DNA from 3 places in the Bacillus sp. FSL K6-6540 genome. Region 2 is predicted to be linked to each of the others. Evidence: riboswitches for the same ligand, from Rfam matches in the RefSeq annotation. Region 2 holds a riboswitch; each other region holds the start of a gene.
What was found. Region 2 has a riboswitch for cyclic di-AMP ahead of MHH82_RS19895 (C40 family peptidase). Riboswitches for the same ligand answer to the same signal wherever they lie in the genome.
Positions count from the first base shown of each region.

Region 1: linked by a shared signal. The riboswitch ahead of MHH82_RS00140 (G5 domain-containing protein) and the one ahead of MHH82_RS19895 (C40 family peptidase) in region 2 are both predicted to bind cyclic di-AMP.
Region 3: linked by a shared signal. The riboswitch ahead of MHH82_RS27745 (TrkH family potassium uptake protein) and the one ahead of MHH82_RS19895 (C40 family peptidase) in region 2 are both predicted to bind cyclic di-AMP.

Region 1 covers NZ_JBBOXH010000001.1:28,499-34,082, forward strand. Annotated here, with positions in the region: gene MHH82_RS00130 (HD domain-containing protein) at 1-104, shown strand, start outside; gene MHH82_RS00135 (TatD family hydrolase) at 201-965, shown strand; cyclic di-AMP (ydaO/yuaA leader) riboswitch at 1,171-1,385, shown strand; gene MHH82_RS00140 (G5 domain-containing protein) at 1,655-2,842, shown strand; gene rnmV (ribonuclease M5) at 3,029-3,574, shown strand; gene rsmA (16S rRNA (adenine(1518)-N(6)/adenine(1519)-N(6))-dimethyltransferase RsmA) at 3,578-4,462, shown strand; gene yabG (sporulation peptidase YabG) at 4,578-5,480, shown strand.
Region 2 covers NZ_JBBOXH010000001.1:4,528,314-4,533,897, reverse strand. Annotated here, with positions in the region: gene MHH82_RS19915 (leucyl aminopeptidase family protein) at 1-844, shown strand, start outside; gene MHH82_RS19910 (copper homeostasis protein CutC) at 875-1,561, shown strand; gene MHH82_RS19905 (ROK family protein) at 1,597-2,550, shown strand; gene MHH82_RS19900 (hypothetical protein) at 2,855-3,382, opposite strand; cyclic di-AMP (ydaO/yuaA leader) riboswitch at 3,645-3,778, shown strand; gene MHH82_RS19895 (C40 family peptidase) at 3,782-4,258, shown strand; gene MHH82_RS19890 (stalk domain-containing protein) at 4,379-5,584, opposite strand, start outside.
Region 3 covers NZ_JBBOXH010000001.1:6,182,265-6,187,848, reverse strand. Annotated here, with positions in the region: gene uvrC (excinuclease ABC subunit UvrC) at 1-1,297, shown strand, start outside; gene MHH82_RS27750 (CPBP family intramembrane glutamic endopeptidase) at 1,269-2,957, opposite strand; cyclic di-AMP (ydaO/yuaA leader) riboswitch at 3,248-3,392, shown strand; gene MHH82_RS27745 (TrkH family potassium uptake protein) at 3,456-4,796, shown strand; gene MHH82_RS27740 (potassium channel family protein) at 4,813-5,487, shown strand; gene MHH82_RS27735 (LysR family transcriptional regulator) at 5,524-5,584, opposite strand, start outside.

The DNA of each region.
Region 1 (5,584 bases), 4.5 Mb from region 2:
TTCATAAAGGGCGGTACCATCTTTATTATCCGGAGGAGAAGGTGGGCCCGCTCCTGGGTCAAATGCCGGAGACGATAGCCGACGTTTTCAAACAACAGTATTAAATCAAGCAAAACAGGACAACCGTTAATCCCCTTGCATTCAACCAACTAATGGAAAATAGACGACATAGAAACGACAGGAAGGAGAGTGTGGATAGTATGCTGTTCGACACGCACACTCATATGGACGCTCCCCAATTCGACGAAGACCGGGAAGCTGCAATTCATCGGGCGCTTGAAGCCGGCGTTACGCGGATGATCAATATCGGATTTAACCGGGAGACGATCCCGACCACGATGAAGCTGGCTGAGACTTATGATTTTATATATGCAGCGGTAGGCTGGCATCCTGTAGATGCGATCACCATGGAGGATCAGGACCTGGATTGGATCGCCTCTTTATGCAGTCACGATAAAGTGGTGGCAATCGGGGAGATCGGCTTGGACTATCATTGGGATACGTCCCCCAAGGAAGTGCAGCACCGCGTGCTTCGGCGCCAGATCGGGCTTGCCCGGGAATTGAACATGCCCATTGTCATTCATAACCGGGATGCGCATGAAGATATCGTTAACATTTTGCGTGAGGAAAAAGCCTCTGAGGTCGGCGGTGTCATGCATTCCTTCTCCGGAAGCTGGGAAACGGCCAAAATGTGCCTGGATATGGGATTCCATATCTCGTTTGGGGGGCCGATAACGTTCAAGAATGCGAAGCAGCCCAAAGAGGTTTTGGCAAAGGTTCCGCTTGATCGATTATTGATCGAAACGGACGCGCCTTACCTGACACCTCATCCCTTCCGCGGGAAACGAAATGAGACCGCATATGTAAAATTGGTGGCGGAGGCGGCGGCCGAAATTAGAGGGTTGTCCTATGAGGAATTGGCCCAAATTACCACCAAAAATGCACTGGAACGATTTGGTATTTAACGAAAACAAGAGCAAAAGCCATGAAAAAGGGAGCATTTTCGATTAATTAAAGTTTTTTAATCAGAAAAGGCGTTGATATTACAATATTTTAACCTTTTACTTGAGAAAATGTGGTTGAATGTCGCTTTACAACCTGCATACAAACAGGATATCATCTTTTCAGTGATAAGAAGCTGCGATGTGCAGATCGCAGCCGAATATTTCATGAACCGTCTCGCTTAATCTCCGAAATTCTGGAGAACGGGGGAACCGATACTGCGGTGCATACTGGTCTGGATGCACGAAGCTGTATTTGATTTCTTTTTCGGGTCTTTGGGGTGAATTTGAAGGATCTCGCCATGAGCGGGCATCCGGATATAGGGCGTCTCTCTTACGTCCGAACCCGACAGCTAACTCCGTAAGCGAAATAAGAGGGGAAATCTCGTGCATACCATTTCCATGATTTCATTCATCAGGAAGCCACGTTAGAGCCTCTAGTACTCTTTCAATGGCTTCTTTTATTTTTGAATAATGGAGACGGGTCCATCATACTCTTGGTAAACAGGAGGTGATGGCAAATGGACGGAAGACGGGAATTGACGCAGGGTGTAGATAGATAGCAGGGCGCCCTGTGAGAAAAATTGCTATAGTCACGTCAAATGCATTCATGCGTTTACCTAGACGGCGGGACTATGAAGGAGGATGGAATAGTGGGCATTTTTCAACCTGAAGAAACCCATGAATCACAATCATCCAGCATGTCTTACGCATTGAGATGGAAGCATGACAATTTGCGTCAACTGATGTTGCTCGGCGCCATGGGTGCCGTTACGGTATCACTTCTCATATCGTTGGTTGTACATGACCAGGCAGGCAAGGAAGTTCAGCTTGTCGTCGACGGCCGGGTCACTACGGTGGAAACACGTGGATCGTTGCTGCAGGAATTGCTGGATGAGCAAGCGATCACGTTGAGTCCCCAAGATCAAATTTCGATGCCCCTGAACGGCGCAATCCGGGACGGAGACCGAATTATTATTGACAGAGCTATTCCAGTCAACGTTACGGTAGGCAGCAAAACCAAAACCATATTTACATCCCAGGATACAGTTGATCATGTACTCAAAGAGGCTGGCGTTACGATCCAGGGTGAAGATATAGTACAACCGTCGCAAGACACGAAGCTGACCAGCAATATGAATATCAATGTCGTTCGCGTCACGAAGCAGAAAGTTAAGGAAACGGAAGACCGCGAATTCCGCGTGATCAAGACGGCCGATCCATCGCTTGAAAAGGGCGATAACCGCGTCATTCAGCGGGGCGAGTCTGGTCTTATGGTGAACCATTACGAGAAGGTCTACCACAATGGCAAGCTGGTTTCCAAGACGAAGGTCTCCCAAGAAATCGAACGCAGAACGAAGGATAAAATCATTGCCGTAGGCACGAAAAAAGTGGAGAAGCCTGTTATCGTCCAGGCGGCAGCCACCGATGTAAAAGCTACACCAGCTAAATTGTCCGGCACGAAAAAAGTAACGACCGCCAAGGCTGTGGAGAACAACGTGGTTTCCCGCGCAGGCGTTGATTTTAAATACAAGAAGGTATTGAACAACGTGTCGATGACCGCGTATTCCGCCGAACAGCAAGGAATCGGTACGCGTACCGCATCCGGCACACGCGTTACGGAAGGTCGCACCATCGCCGTTGATCCTAATATCATCCCGATCGGATGGTGGGTTTACATCGAAGGCATCGGCTTCCGCCGTGCTGAAGATACGGGCGGCGCCATCAAAGGCAACAAAATCGATGTCTATTACGATTCGTTGAAATCGGCCATGAATTTCGGCCGGAAGAGCGGCCGCACCGTTTACGTGATCGGTCCGGTTAAACCTGAATTGAACTAGACGCATGAATTCCAATTTACTTTGCCATTCTAATGCTATACTATTTAGCTTATAATATATGATGATCAAGAAGAGGGAATATTTCCTCTTCTTTTGTTTTGTAAAGACCGGAGTAATCAAGGCTAAACGGGTTGAGCCTTAACGTTGTACAGGCCTGCTCTGCTTGGGAAGGAAGAGAACGAACGAATGATTAAAGAAGTGATTGTCGTGGAAGGCAGGGACGATACCGTTGCCATTAAACGGGCCGTAGAAGCCGACACGATCGAAACCGGCGGTTCAGCGATCAACAAGCAAATCCTGAAGCGCATAGCGCTTGCCCAGGAGCGCAGAGGCGTTATCATATTGACGGATCCTGACCATGCGGGTGAACGAATCCGCAAAATCGTGGATCAGGGCGTACCCGGCTGCAAGCACGCCTTCATTCCGGAAGCGGATGCTACAAGGAAAGGGGATATCGGCGTAGAGAATGCCTCGCCAGAGGCGATACGGCGCGCGCTGGAGCGGGTTCACACGTCTTTTGAGGGTGGAGAGAGCCTGATCAGTTTGGAGGATATGCTGGAGGCAGGATTATCGGCTCACCCGGAGGCTGCGGCAAGACGGATGGCGATGGGTAATCTGCTGGGCATCGGATACTGCAACAGCAAGCAGTTCCATAAACGATTGGCCATGTTTCAAATATCGCGGGAAGAATTTCTGGCAGCACTTGCACAGTTGGAAGAAGGGGGCGTTTAGCTAATGAGTCGGATCGAGGATATATCAACACCAAGACGGACGAAGGAGATCATCTCGCGCCATGGATTCTCCTTCAAGAAGAGTCTGGGCCAGAACTTTCTCATCGATCAGAATATTTTGTATAAAATCGTGGAAGCTGCAGGACTGGATGAAGATAAGGGCGCGCTCGAGATCGGACCTGGCATCGGTGCACTGACGGAGAAGCTGGCGCAGACGGCAGGAACCGTCACCGCGGTCGAAATCGATCAGCGCCTGATTCCCATCCTTAGGGAAGTCCTGGAGCCCTACGGGAACGTGAGGGTTCATCATGGGGATGTGCTGAAGGTGGATCTTCACGAGCTGTTCCGTCAAGATTTCGCGGACGTATCGAAGGTAAGCGTGGTTGCCAATCTGCCGTATTACGTGACGACGCCGATTCTCATGAAGCTGCTGGAGGAGAAGCTGCCGCTGGAGAACATCGTGGTGATGATTCAGAAGGAAGTGGCCGAACGGATGGCCGCTGCACCGGGAAGCAAGGATTACGGAAGTCTCAGCATCGCCGTTCAATACTACAGCGAGCCTAAGCTGGTCTGCATCGTGCCGCACACGGTGTTCATTCCGCAGCCGAACGTCGAGTCGGCCGTGATTCGCCTGGCGGTCCGGGAACAGCCGCCGGTCCGCGTGGAAGATGAACGATTCTTCTTCGAGGTGGTCCAGGCTTCATTTGCACAGCGACGGAAGACGATTGCCAACAATCTGAAGAGCCGGTTCTTCCCGGGTGAGGGACGTGAACGGCTGGAGCAGCTGCTGCAGGAAGCAGGGATCGAGCCTTCACGGCGCGGAGAGACGCTTAGCATTGAGGAGTATGCGCGGCTTAGCAACGTGCTGTTTGGCGCCAATATCCGTTGACGCAGCCGTTCAGGGAGTCTCTGGAGCTTACGCATGGCCTCCGCGCGATAAATTGGCGCTGAACAAGAACCAATAGTCACAGTAGCCCATACCATAGGGTAGGGGTGATGTTGTGATGAACTTGGGAGACTTGGTCGTTCGTAAATCCTACGGCGGCGATGTAACGTTCCGGGTAGAAGGCATGCGGCAAAATAACAATATCGTCATCAAAGGGACGGAATTCCGGTTACTGGCCGATGCTCCCGTTGATGATCTGGTTACGGTCCCGCATCCCACCTTAAGCGAACGAACAAAGCAGGCGCAGATCAAAGCCAATGAATCGCTGGACCGCCTGCAGAAGCAAAGACAGGAGCAGAGCGAGCGTCAACTGGCCAGCCTGCGGCATACTGAAGGCGGCCAGCTTGCGGATAAAGGATACTTTGACGTGCCGGGCAAGGTGCTGCATTTGGATGGAGATCCCCAATATCTGAAGAAGAGCATGACCTTGTACAACCAGCTTCGGGTCCCAGCGGAAGGCCATTATATCAATGAGTCGGGGATGGCCGATTCATTATATCGTCTTCTTCCGCGGGTAAGACCTGATATCGTTGTGATCACGGGACATGATGGGGTTCTGAAGAGACGTCAGCCATACGATTTATATAGCCTGGACAGCTATAAGAATTCCCACAACTTCGTCACGGCGATTCAGGTGGCGCGTCAATATGAGCGGAACCTGGATTCCCTGGTCATCGTGGCCGGAGCGTGCCAATCGCATTTTGAGGCACTGCTGCAGGCTGGAGCCAATTTTGCCAGCTCGCCGGGGCGAATCCTCATCCATGCGCTGGATCCCGTTTACGTCGCCGCTAAAGCGGCCTATACGTCGGTCCGGGATACCGTGAACATCCATGACGTGGTCCATCATACGATCAGCGGCAGCCAGGGCGTAGGCGGAATTGAGACGAGAGGCAGCTACCGGATCGGTCTGCCCAAGCTGCAGGATTTGTCCACCTTGAAGGTTACGCCTTCAGTCAGCTAGGCTCCTAATCCGTTCGATCAGAGGTCCAATAACCGCTGGAGAATGAACCAAGAAGAACCCCACTCGCTGGGGTTTTTTTATTTTTCGTTTCCATTCGTTAAGAA
Region 2 (5,584 bases):
AGAGCTTCACGACCGGCAGATGAACGGACTGATCGCCGTGGGTGCCGGCAGCAAATACGAGCCTGCCATGATCGAGATTTCCTACAATGGAGCGGAATCCGGGAAGGAATACCCTCATATCGTGCTTATCGGCAAAGGCGTTACCTTTGATATGGGCGGCATGAACGTTAAGATCGGCCGAGACATCAGCGATGCCCGCATGGATATGGGCGGCGCAGCCGCCGTCGTGGGCGCCATGGATATACTGGTATCGCGGAAATCTCCGGTACGGGTTACGGCATTGATCGCCGTAGCGGATAATTTATCGGGGCCGGATGCGATGCTTCCTTCTTCCGTCGTTCACTATCCGAACGGCTTGAGCGTTCAGGTGGCGAATACTGATGGGGAAGGAAGATTGATCATTGCGGACGCGCTGCTGCACGCGGCCCATCTTAACGCAGACAAGGTGATCGATATCGCAACTCTTACCGGCAATGTCGGTGCGGCATTGGGCTTGGAAATTGCCGGCATTTGGGGCGATCAAGAGATAACGGCCGATTTGGTTGAGATCGGGGAGCGCAACGGAGAGCGCTTATGGCCCATGCCGCTGATGGACGAGTATGAATCCGAGCTTAGAAGCGATTATGCCGACCTGAGGAATGTCGGCACGTCGACTTTGGCAGGTGCCATAACGGCTGCGTTGTTTATCCGCCATTTTGTGGCGGAGACCATGAAATGGGTGCATATCGATATGGCAGGCACGGTCCAGTATAAACGGGAATTCCCTCACTCCGCGGCAGGGGCTACCGGCTATGGAGCCAGGCTGCTGGCGGACTATGTGGAGAAGCAGTTTCGCCCTGCATAAGCGAACCAACGACAGTAAGGAGTGAAGAACATGCTGCTTGAAATTATCGCAACATGCGTGGACGATGCCATCACAGCCGAGAAGAATGGCGCGGACCGTCTGGAATTGATCACGGCGATCACCGAAGGCGGGCTCACGCCGGGCATCGGTCTCGTGGAAGAGGTCGTGAAAGCCGTTCGGATTCCGGTCCATGTGATGGTAAGGCCCCATAGCAGATCCTTTGTGTATAACGCGCTGGATATAGCAACCATGGTTGCGGAGGTTAAGGCGATCCGCAAGGCGGGTGCGGCTGGCGTGGTCCTTGGCATGCTGACTCCGGAAGGAAAGATCGACGAGGCCGCCTTGGCCCAAATGCTGGAATGGACGGGCGATATGCAGGTGACATTCCACCGGGCTTTTGATGAATTGGAGGATCAATTCGAAGGGCTGCGTACATTGCAGAAATATCCGGCCGTCACCCGCGTCTTGACGTCGGGAGGACCGCAGCCGGCACCGCAAGCGATCCCGAGGATTCGCGAGCTTGTGGAACAAGCCGCAGGCACCGGGCTTAAGATTTTGGCCGGGAATGGCCTGAAGTGGGAAATCATACGCGATTTCATCGACCAGACCGGCGTGAGCGAGGTTCATTTCGGCTCAGCTGTCCGGTATGGCCGATCAGGGCTGAAGCCCATTGATCCGGTTGAACTGCGATCCTTGGCTGACAGCTTACATCAATAGAAGTAGCAAACCTATCGGAAACAGGTGAACAAAAATTGCAAACCGAATTGAATAAACAGCAAGAATTTGTGGTTGGCGTTGACCTTGGGGGTACGAAGATCGCGGCAGCGCTCTTTGATTCCGAAGGACAGCTGCTGAACCGGGAGCAAATGGAGACAGCCGGAGCGCGTACGGCCGAGGAAGTGGTCGCGAGAATTACGAACATGATTCGCAGCGTGTCGGGCGGCCACCCGCTTCGAGGCGTAGGCATGGCTTCGCCGGGAACGGTTAACAGCCGGGAGGGCATTGTCATTCACGGCACGAATTTGCCGGAATGGACCAACGTCCCTCTCAAAGCCTGGATGGAACGAGATCTGAATACGGAAGTACAAGTGCTGAATGATGCCAATGCAGCCGCATGGGGCGAATATGTAAGAGGTGCCGGCCGAGGGTCGACGAACATGGTTTACGTGACGCTCAGCACAGGCATCGGTTCAGGCATCGTGCTGGATGGCAAGCTGTTTCTGGGCAGCAATTCCTTTGCAGGGGAGCTTGGGCATCATATCATTGATCCTAGCGGTCCGCAGTGCAATTGCGGCAGCCATGGCTGCTGGGAGGTGTTTGCTTCAGGAACGGCCATCGGCCTGGCAGCATCCCAGCGGATGCTTACCCAGACCAGCGTTATTTCTGAACTGGCCGCAGCCGATGGAGGCGTGAACGCCAGGCATGTATTCGAGGCTAAACGTCTTCATGACCCCGTCGCAGTGGAGGTCATCGATCGTGCCGTCTATTACATGGCGCTTGGACTGGTTAACGTCATTCACAGCTTCAACCCCGATCGCATCGTGGTTGGCGGGGGTGTGAGCAGAGCAGGCGAGCTTCTTTTCCCGCAGCTTCGGGAAATGACGGATAAGCTGGTCATGCCGTCCTATCTAGGAACCTACGAGATCGTTCCTGCGGGACTGCGGGACGATGTTGGCCTGGTGGGAGCCGCAGCCTTGTTCCAATAATATATTCGTAAGAAAAGGCAACAAAAGCCGCCCTCAAGGGCGGCTTTCTGATTATTCATGAAGAGAGCGGGAAACGGAGCGATCATATTTGCGTAAGCGAAGTCCGTAACTTGTGACAGGTGATAGGCGTAAACCGTAAGCCGTCATCCGTTTTCACTGGAGTCGAGTTTTTGGTTTCCTATTAGGTTTGTTTGTATCCGACAAACAATAAGCGGTTGCCCGCACTTTCCCGCCCGCCGACGGAAGCCGCCGGCTCCAAACCCGCACGCGAGGCGGCCTGCAGGCTTGGAGCCGGCGGCTTCCGCTATTCCATGTATTTTGATGCGTCGAACGTAATCATGCTCGTATGGTTGGCATGCTCGATCAGTGAGGAGAGCCTGGTCACTTCGCGTTCCTTCTTGCGCGCCTGCGCCTGATAAGCTTCCGGATCGTATAAGGCCACGTTAAACAGCGTTACGGCGCCATCTCCGCTTCCCCGGCCGCTCTGGCGCTCCAGCTTCTTGCGGGAGCCGAGATGGGCAAGCTGTCCGATATCGCTGCGCATTTGTTTGGCGAGCTCGATCGCCTCCATGATGGTCATGTCGGAGCCGTTCCAACTAATGGTCTGCGTCGTGTTGGAGATTGCCATCAGCAGATCCAGCTTTCTGTAATCCGCTGCGGCGGCTTCGATCTCTTCCGTAATGGCATCCACGCTGCGTGCAGGATACTCCGCCGTTTCCCCTTTTTCAATGATCGTGCTGCTGTTGTTCAAGCGTTCCGACATCAGTTGATTCATGAGACGGTTGATTGCTGCCCGGACTGCCAAAGCTTCAGCCATCGTAATTTGACTCATAAGCGAAGGATCACCTCTTTGATTTCTTGTCTGAATATGTAAACGTTCCGAACTGCAAAAAAGTTGCATGCCCATTAACAAAACGTCGCCGGAGGTTCGATGGAGTGTTACATAATTGTCATGAGTATACGAGATGGCATAATGAAAAAACATGAAAATTTTCAGCCTATACGACATTGATTAACATATAGTGATAGATTTCTAGGATATTATTGACAGCATCCTTGCTTGTATACTATATTAAGAGAAGGTTACAAAATGTTAATGAATTTTGCCGAATTTCGTTTGTGAAAACGGGGGAACCGTCTTGGGTGAATTATTCTTGTACCATAGAGAGTATAGGGAACCTTCAACCGAACCCTTAGCTAACTCCGTAGGCATCGAAGGAGAGAACGTATTTTGAAGAAATTTGTCATCACATTGCTTGGGTCTGCAATTATTTTTTCTTCTGGTGCCGTATCAGCCTATGCTGATCAACAACCGAATTTTCAGCATCAAGTGAAGCAATTGGTAGGAACGCCTTACAAATGGGGCGGAACAACGACAAGCGGATTTGATTGCTCCGGATTTATTCTGTATATGTTTAGAAATTTCGACTTGGACCTTCCACGCACTTCCCAGAGTCAGGCTAAAGCCGGGGTTCATGTGGATCGCGAGGACCTGAGAGTCGGAGATTTGGTATTCTTCAATACAAGCGGAAGCGGCATTTCCCATGCGGGCGTTTACATTGGAGATGGACAATTTGCGCATGCTTCCAGCAGCAAGGGCGTAAGAATCAGCAAGCTTAGCGACTCCTATTACGAACCGCGTTATGTTACGGCGCGCCGTGTATTGAGTCAAGAGAACTATGCTAAACTGGTAGGAAGCGCGAGCTAATTGGAATACGCAGTTTAGAGTTCGATACATAACCGGAAAGCCTGACAAGAGATGATCTTGTCAGGCTTTCTTTTTTTATGGAAGATTATAATTTGGGATTCTGCGAAAAGATTCACTAGATTATTCCTTTACGACAGAGGCATTCACGGCGGCTTCCATGCCATTATTATAGGAACGGAACAAGCCCAGACGCCAGAAGGCGGCACCTTTCAGATCATAGCGCTTGGCCAAGCCGAGCTTATCGTCGACGGATGTGGCGGTTTCGCTGCTTACGCTGATGCCGAGCAGGAGCTTCTGCTTAGGAACGCCTGCCTGAAGTGCCTGCTGAATGGCTTGGTCCACCAGACTGTTGGGTTCAGGAACCTGGGCTTTGGTGCCAACCGGATTGTACTGATACGCCATGACGATGAGATCATCGGCAAGGGAGGCCAGCGTCTTGTAATCATAGCCTTTATAGGCGCTGTTCAATGGCGGAACGGCTAAGGACAGAGCAATGTCGCTCGGCAATGCGGCTTTCAATTGCTTGACGTAATCATTAAGCAGCTTCTGCTGCTTCGCGGCATCCAGTTTAAAACCGAGCCCTTCGAAATCAAGCACCACGCCGCCGAATCCGTTATCCGCCACCGCAGTCGTGATGCCTTCAATGGACTTTTGGCGAAGGCTGCTGTCGCTGAGGACTTTGGTTAATTCGCCGTTTCCGTCCAAAGCGTAAACCATAAGGTACGGTTTAATCTCCCGGTCCGCAGCATCCGCAACAATCGATTGCGGAGTCACGTCCCCGGCCGCCGCAGGCAGACGGTATTCGTCGCCTTGAAGCGTAAACTGACCTTCCCGATCAATGCGGCTCCAGCCGAAGGCGACTGAATTCATGGATGCTACGAGATCCCGCTCTTGGAAAGATTGCAAAGCGTAAAAGGCTCTTAGATGCATTTCGCGCTGCGGCGACACGAGGGAGACCGTGCGAGTCGCCTGATTCCAGCCGACATTAACGCCGAATTGGCTGCTGAACGAGCTGAGCGGAATCAGAACGCGGCCTTCCCGCTGGACAGGGGGAGCGGCCAGCTTCACTTTTTTACCGTTGACGGTTGCGCTCGAGCTCCCGACTTGAAGCAGCACTTCCGTCGTTTGACCTTTCACCTCGCCAATGGCCTTCACCGTTTGGGTCTTGCTGTTCCACGTGATTTGAATGCCCAGCGCCTCACCGACCGTCCGGAACGGCACGTAAGTGACCCCTTTGTCTATCATGGGAGCCGCATCGAATGTAAGCGCAACGTCATCCAGCTTGACCGAAATGGCAGGCGCAGCCTGTACCTGGCCGATATGGGG
Region 3 (5,584 bases), 1.7 Mb from region 2:
CCAAATCATCCATATCGATACCCTGATGGAGAAACAGAAGATCACGACAACGGATACCCGGGATCGCGACGTATTCGGTTATGCCGTGGACAAAGGCTGGATGTGCGTGCAGATTCTGTACATGCGCCAAGGCAAAATGGTGCAGCGCAACAAGTCCGTTTTTCCGTTCTACGGGGATGCGCACAGTGATTTCATGTCGTTCATAGCCCAGTATTACAGCGATAATCCCGCATTGCCGCAGGAAATTCTGCTGCCGGGGCCGCTGCTGGCAGAGGAGGCCGGCTCCGAGACGGCAACCGGAAGCGCCGGGGAACAAGGTGCCCGTAACGCAGGCGAAGCCGCGGAAACGGAGAAGAAGCTGACCACGGATATATCCGAAGAACAGCATGAAGTCCTTGTCCAAGCCCAGGCGGAGCAGGCGGAGGCCGCGGGTCTCGTGGATGCTGCCGGGGGCGCTGCTGCCTTGCAGGAATGGCTGGGCGTGAAGGTTCACGTGCCGCAGCGGGGCTTGAAGAAACAGATGGTCGGCATGGCGTCGGATAACGCGAAGGTGTCCCTGGACGAGAAATTCCGCTTGATTGAGCGCGATGAAGAACGGACCTCGGTTGCAGCGGCCAATCTGGGCGAGGTGATTGGCCTCCAGTCGCTTAACCGGATCGAGGCGTTTGATAACTCGAACATTCAGGGCTCCAACCCGGTATCGGCCATGGTGGTATTCACCAACGGAAAACCGGATAAGAAGGAATATCGCAAATATAAGATCCGTACCGTGCAGGGGCCGGACGATTACGATACGATGCGTGAAGTGATCCGGCGGCGGTATGAGCGTGTATTGAAGGAGAACCTGCCGCTTCCGGACCTCATTGTCGTCGATGGGGGGAAGGGACAGATCTCAGCAGCCATCGACGTGCTGGAGAATGAACTCGGGCTGTTCGTCCCGGTCTGCGGGCTTGTGAAGGATGCCAAGCATAAAACGGCGCAGCTGATGGTCGGAGATCCGCCGGAGCCGGTGTCGCTGCCTCGGGACAGTCAGGAGTTCTATTTGCTCCAGCGCATTCAGGATGAGGTTCACCGTTTCGCGATTTCCTTCCACCGCGAGCAGCGCGGGAAATCGATGGTGACGTCCAAGCTGGATTCGATTCCGGGCATCGGGGAGAAGCGCCGCAAAATGCTGTTGAAGCATTTTGGCTCGGTCAAAAAAATAAAAGAGGCTTCAGTCGAAGACTTCAAGCCCCTTTCCATCGGTGAAAAATTAGCAACGGATATTCTTAATGCACTTCGTGAGGAGGAGTCGTGACATACGGCTTCTCTTTTTTTGTCGGGTTGAAACGGTAAATCGCATAGGCGACAATCGCCGGAAGCACCATGTAAAAAGCGCCGGTCAGCAGGTTGGCGGCATCTTTGAGCATGATCAGGCTGATGCCCATCAGGATGCTGTTGAAGATGACATGGGAGAACATCGCAGCCAAATACCCGTATTTCAAAAAGATGTAGCTGAACAGCAAACCGATGATGACCAGCTCAATCGGCCGGGAGATCACGGGGTATATCGGATAGAGCGTATGTCCCAGCGCCCAGATGAGCGAGGTGATCAAGCTTGCGACAAAGGTATTGCGGACGATCTTTTTCACCATCTTGATGCCGAACAGCCGGTACACGGCCTCCTCGGATATGCCGGCCAGCCAGGCCATCAACGGAAACAGCCAAGGATACAGCATGTTGTAAGGCGATTGCGTCGCATCCGTGGTGGACCATGTATTCAGGGTCAGACCAAGACCGATAAAGATGACGGATTGGACGCCAAGCAGGATGAAGGCCCACATATACCCCAGCTTCATGCTGTCCAGCACGTAATGCCCGTATCCGGGTTCTTTGGCGCGCGGCCATGGATTGAGCCCGTCTTCTTTATGCCACAGCCCGCTGCCGCCGACAAGGGAGAAATAGAGCAGGGCGGAGAAGACGAGCGAATAGACGGCATAGAAAATCATCATCCCGAGCACGCCGGTTTGCGACATGCCTTCGGATTTGAAAACGGGAATCAGATTGTACGTATTCAGCATTTGAATGACGAACAGCAGCGCCGATAAGAACAGGCCGCGCTTAAACGAGGTGTAGGCCCTGGTCTTCACGCTGTACACAATCGCAAGAATGCCCAGGATTAGGGTGAACAGGCCGTACCCTGCGAGCGTCAGCAGGGTGGCATCCTGCGTCTGCTTGTTGACATAAGCAGAGTGGGCGGCTGGCACCGAGAAGGAGGGCTCATAAGAGCGCAATTTCCCCTGCTCGAAGGTGAAGCGGTGCTCCAGCCTGGAGTCCCCGATCCTGGATTCAGGGTCCACATATTTGAGACGGGGATCCCCCTCCTTCGTAACCAGCTCCAGATTCGACAGGTCATAACCCGCCCGCTGAAGCCATGGCTCCGCCAGCGCCTGCTTCTCGGCCAATGTCATGCCGTCCTCAACGACGAGCAGCATCTGCCTCTGAATCTCGCCCTTGTTCAGCTCGATCCGATCAAAGCTGGAACGGGCATAATCATACGAGAATCCGACGATGCCGGAATTTTGCATGTGCACGTCCACATTGAGGGCATCGCCTCCAGGCTCGCTGAAGCGAACGCGGTATACGTCATAGGGATATTTGGCTTCATAGGTTTTGTTATATTCCGAAAGTCTCTTCTCCTTCGCCAGATATCCGTAAAGTTCCGATTTGGATTGATATGTAACCAAGGCTTCGTCCGTGTCCGCAGCCGCAAACTGCAGATGCTCCTGAGCAAACCTTGAAGCTGCCTGCCGAGCCTGCTCCTTGGAAATGATATCCGGTGAGGCCATCTCGGCATCGTCCGGATTCGCCCACGGAAATACCTGAAATAATAGGAACAGAATCAGGCCGACTGCGGCAGGCGCGATGAGCTGCTTCAGATTGGGCTTCAGCTTCAAGGGCTCTCTTGCACGATTCATGAAATTCCTCCTCTAAGAAAGTTGATACTCCCACTGGTATTCGATATGCCTGATTAAGAACGCATAGAGTCAATATAACATAGTATGAAAGCCATAAGCAGCTTATCCCAATTATCGGAATATTGAAATAAATCGATGAAAATGAATGAAAGGTTTCGAAAACGTTAGAGAACCCTACGCTTGTATTCTTGAATATGCCCAATTCGCGCTCTTTTAAAGATATTTCGGGCGAAAAACGGCATTGGGTTACGTAACGGATTGAGTTATAATCACATCATGCTTGAAGGAACCGAATATTCCAGCCGAATTTCGTAATGAAAATGGGGGAACCATGTAATTGGGGTGAATTTCATTATTCCCGGAATAATGAATAGGGCGACCTGTGGAAATGCCCGAATCCGTCAGCTAACCTCGTAGGCTGTTGCACAGGAACCAGACCGAAAGGCACTGCGTTTTCCAGTGTCTTTTTTCGTTGATTTTTTTAAAGAAGGTGTCCGATTGAACGCTAAATTAAACTGGCTTACATTGTCTCCGCCCCAAATTCTCGTGCTTGGTTTTGCGGCCATCATCTTCATCGGGACCGGGCTGTTAATGCTGCCAATCTCGACGACGACGGGCGAACCGCTTGGATTTACTGACGCCTTGTTCACTTCGACCTCGGCAACGTGCGTAACGGGCCTGGTCGTAGTGGATACGGGAACGACATTCAGTTCCTTCGGAGAAGTCGTGATCATGCTGCTGATTCAAATCGGCGGGCTCGGATTCATGACGATGGCTACTTTATTCGCCTTGGTTCTGAAGAGACGCATATCGCTCAAAGACCGTCTAATCTTACAGGAAGCGATGAATCAGTCCTCGATGGAAGGTATCGTAAGGCTGATACGCAGAGTATTGCTGTACTCGCTCGTCATCGAGGCCTGCGGCGCAGTCCTTTTATCGGTTCGTTGGGCGTTTGATATGCCGTTGGGCCGGGCGATCTATTACGGTGTTTTTCATGCGGTGACGATGTTTAACAACGCCGGCTTCGATTTGTTTGGCGATTTTCGGAGTTTGACCGGGTATGTATACGATCCGGTAGTCAACTTCGTTGTGATGTTCTTGATTGTTTCCGGGGGCATTGGATTTATTGTGCTGTCCGATCTGATCGATTATCGAAAACAGCGGAGGCTCTCCCTGCACTCCAAGGTGGTGCTCACGATGACGGCTGCCTTGCTTGCGGTCGGATTTATCGTCATTCTCATATTTGAATTTACCAATCCGAGAACGCTGGGTTCCCTGAACTGGGGCGGAAAATTCTTCGGCGCGTTATTCCAATCCGTAACGCCGCGTACGGCGGGCGCGAATACTATAGATATTACGGGGCTCAGACAGGCAACGCAATTTTTTATCGTCATCCTGATGTTTATCGGAGCATCTCCAGGGTCAACCGGCGGCGGCATCAAAACCACGACCTTTACCATTATGGTAGGGGCGGTCATTGCGATGATGCGCGGGCGGGAAGACATCGTCATGTTCCGTTATCGCCTGGCCCAGGAGCGGGTGCTGAAGGCACTGACCATTGCCTTGCTGGCCCTGCTGCTCGTTCTAACCGTCTCGATGATTCTGTCGACGACAGAGGAAGGGGACTTCCTGGAGATTCTATTCGAAACGACATCCGCCTTCGGTACGGTAGGTCTCTCCATGGGCTTAACGCCCGATTTGACCGTGTTCGGCAAGATCCTGATCAGCCTTACGATGTTTGCGGGTCGATTGGGGCCTTTGACGCTTGCTTATGCACTGGGGCCGAAAAAGGGTAAAGAATTATATCGTCATCCGGAAGGCAAAATGATAATTGGATAAGGGGTATAGGAGAGACATGAAACCAAAGCAATTTGCAATCATCGGTTTGGGGCGATTTGGCGCCAGTCTGGCGCTGGAGCTGATGGAACAGGGATATGAGGTGCTCGGCATCGACCGGAACGAAGAGGTCGTCGAGGATATGAGCGAGCTGCTGACGCATACGGTGGTGGCGGACGCGACGGATGAGGAAGTGCTTAAATCGCTCGGCATCCGCAACTTCGACTGCGGAATCGTTGCGATCGGGAACGACATTCAGATGAGCATCCTCTCCGCCATCCTGTTGAAAGAGCTGGGTGTCGCGATGGTCGTTGCCAAGGCGATATCGGTGCTGCACGGCCGGGCGCTGGAGAAGCTTGGCGTGGACCGGGTCATCTTTCCCGAGCGGGATATGGGGATCCGGGTAGCGCACCAGCTCGTGACGCCAAACCTGCTTGATTATATCGAATTATCCAAGGATTATCTGATTGTGGAGATGACGGTCACGGACTGCATGGACGGAAAAACGCTGAGCGAGCTTAATACGAGGGTCCGGTACGGCGTCAGCGTGGTGGCGCTGAATAAACAGTCCGGCATTATCGTTGCTCCGACGGCCATGGACGTCGTGAACTCCGGCGATATTATGGTCGTCATCGGCTCCAATGACAACGTGGACCGCTTTGAGTCCGAAGTCGTGAATATGCTCGAAAAATAAATATAGTAGAAAAAAACTGACGATTGCGAAATATCGTCAGTTTTTTTTCGATTTATCTTCCTCCAGCTTGCGGAACAGGATCTCCGTTTCTTCGATC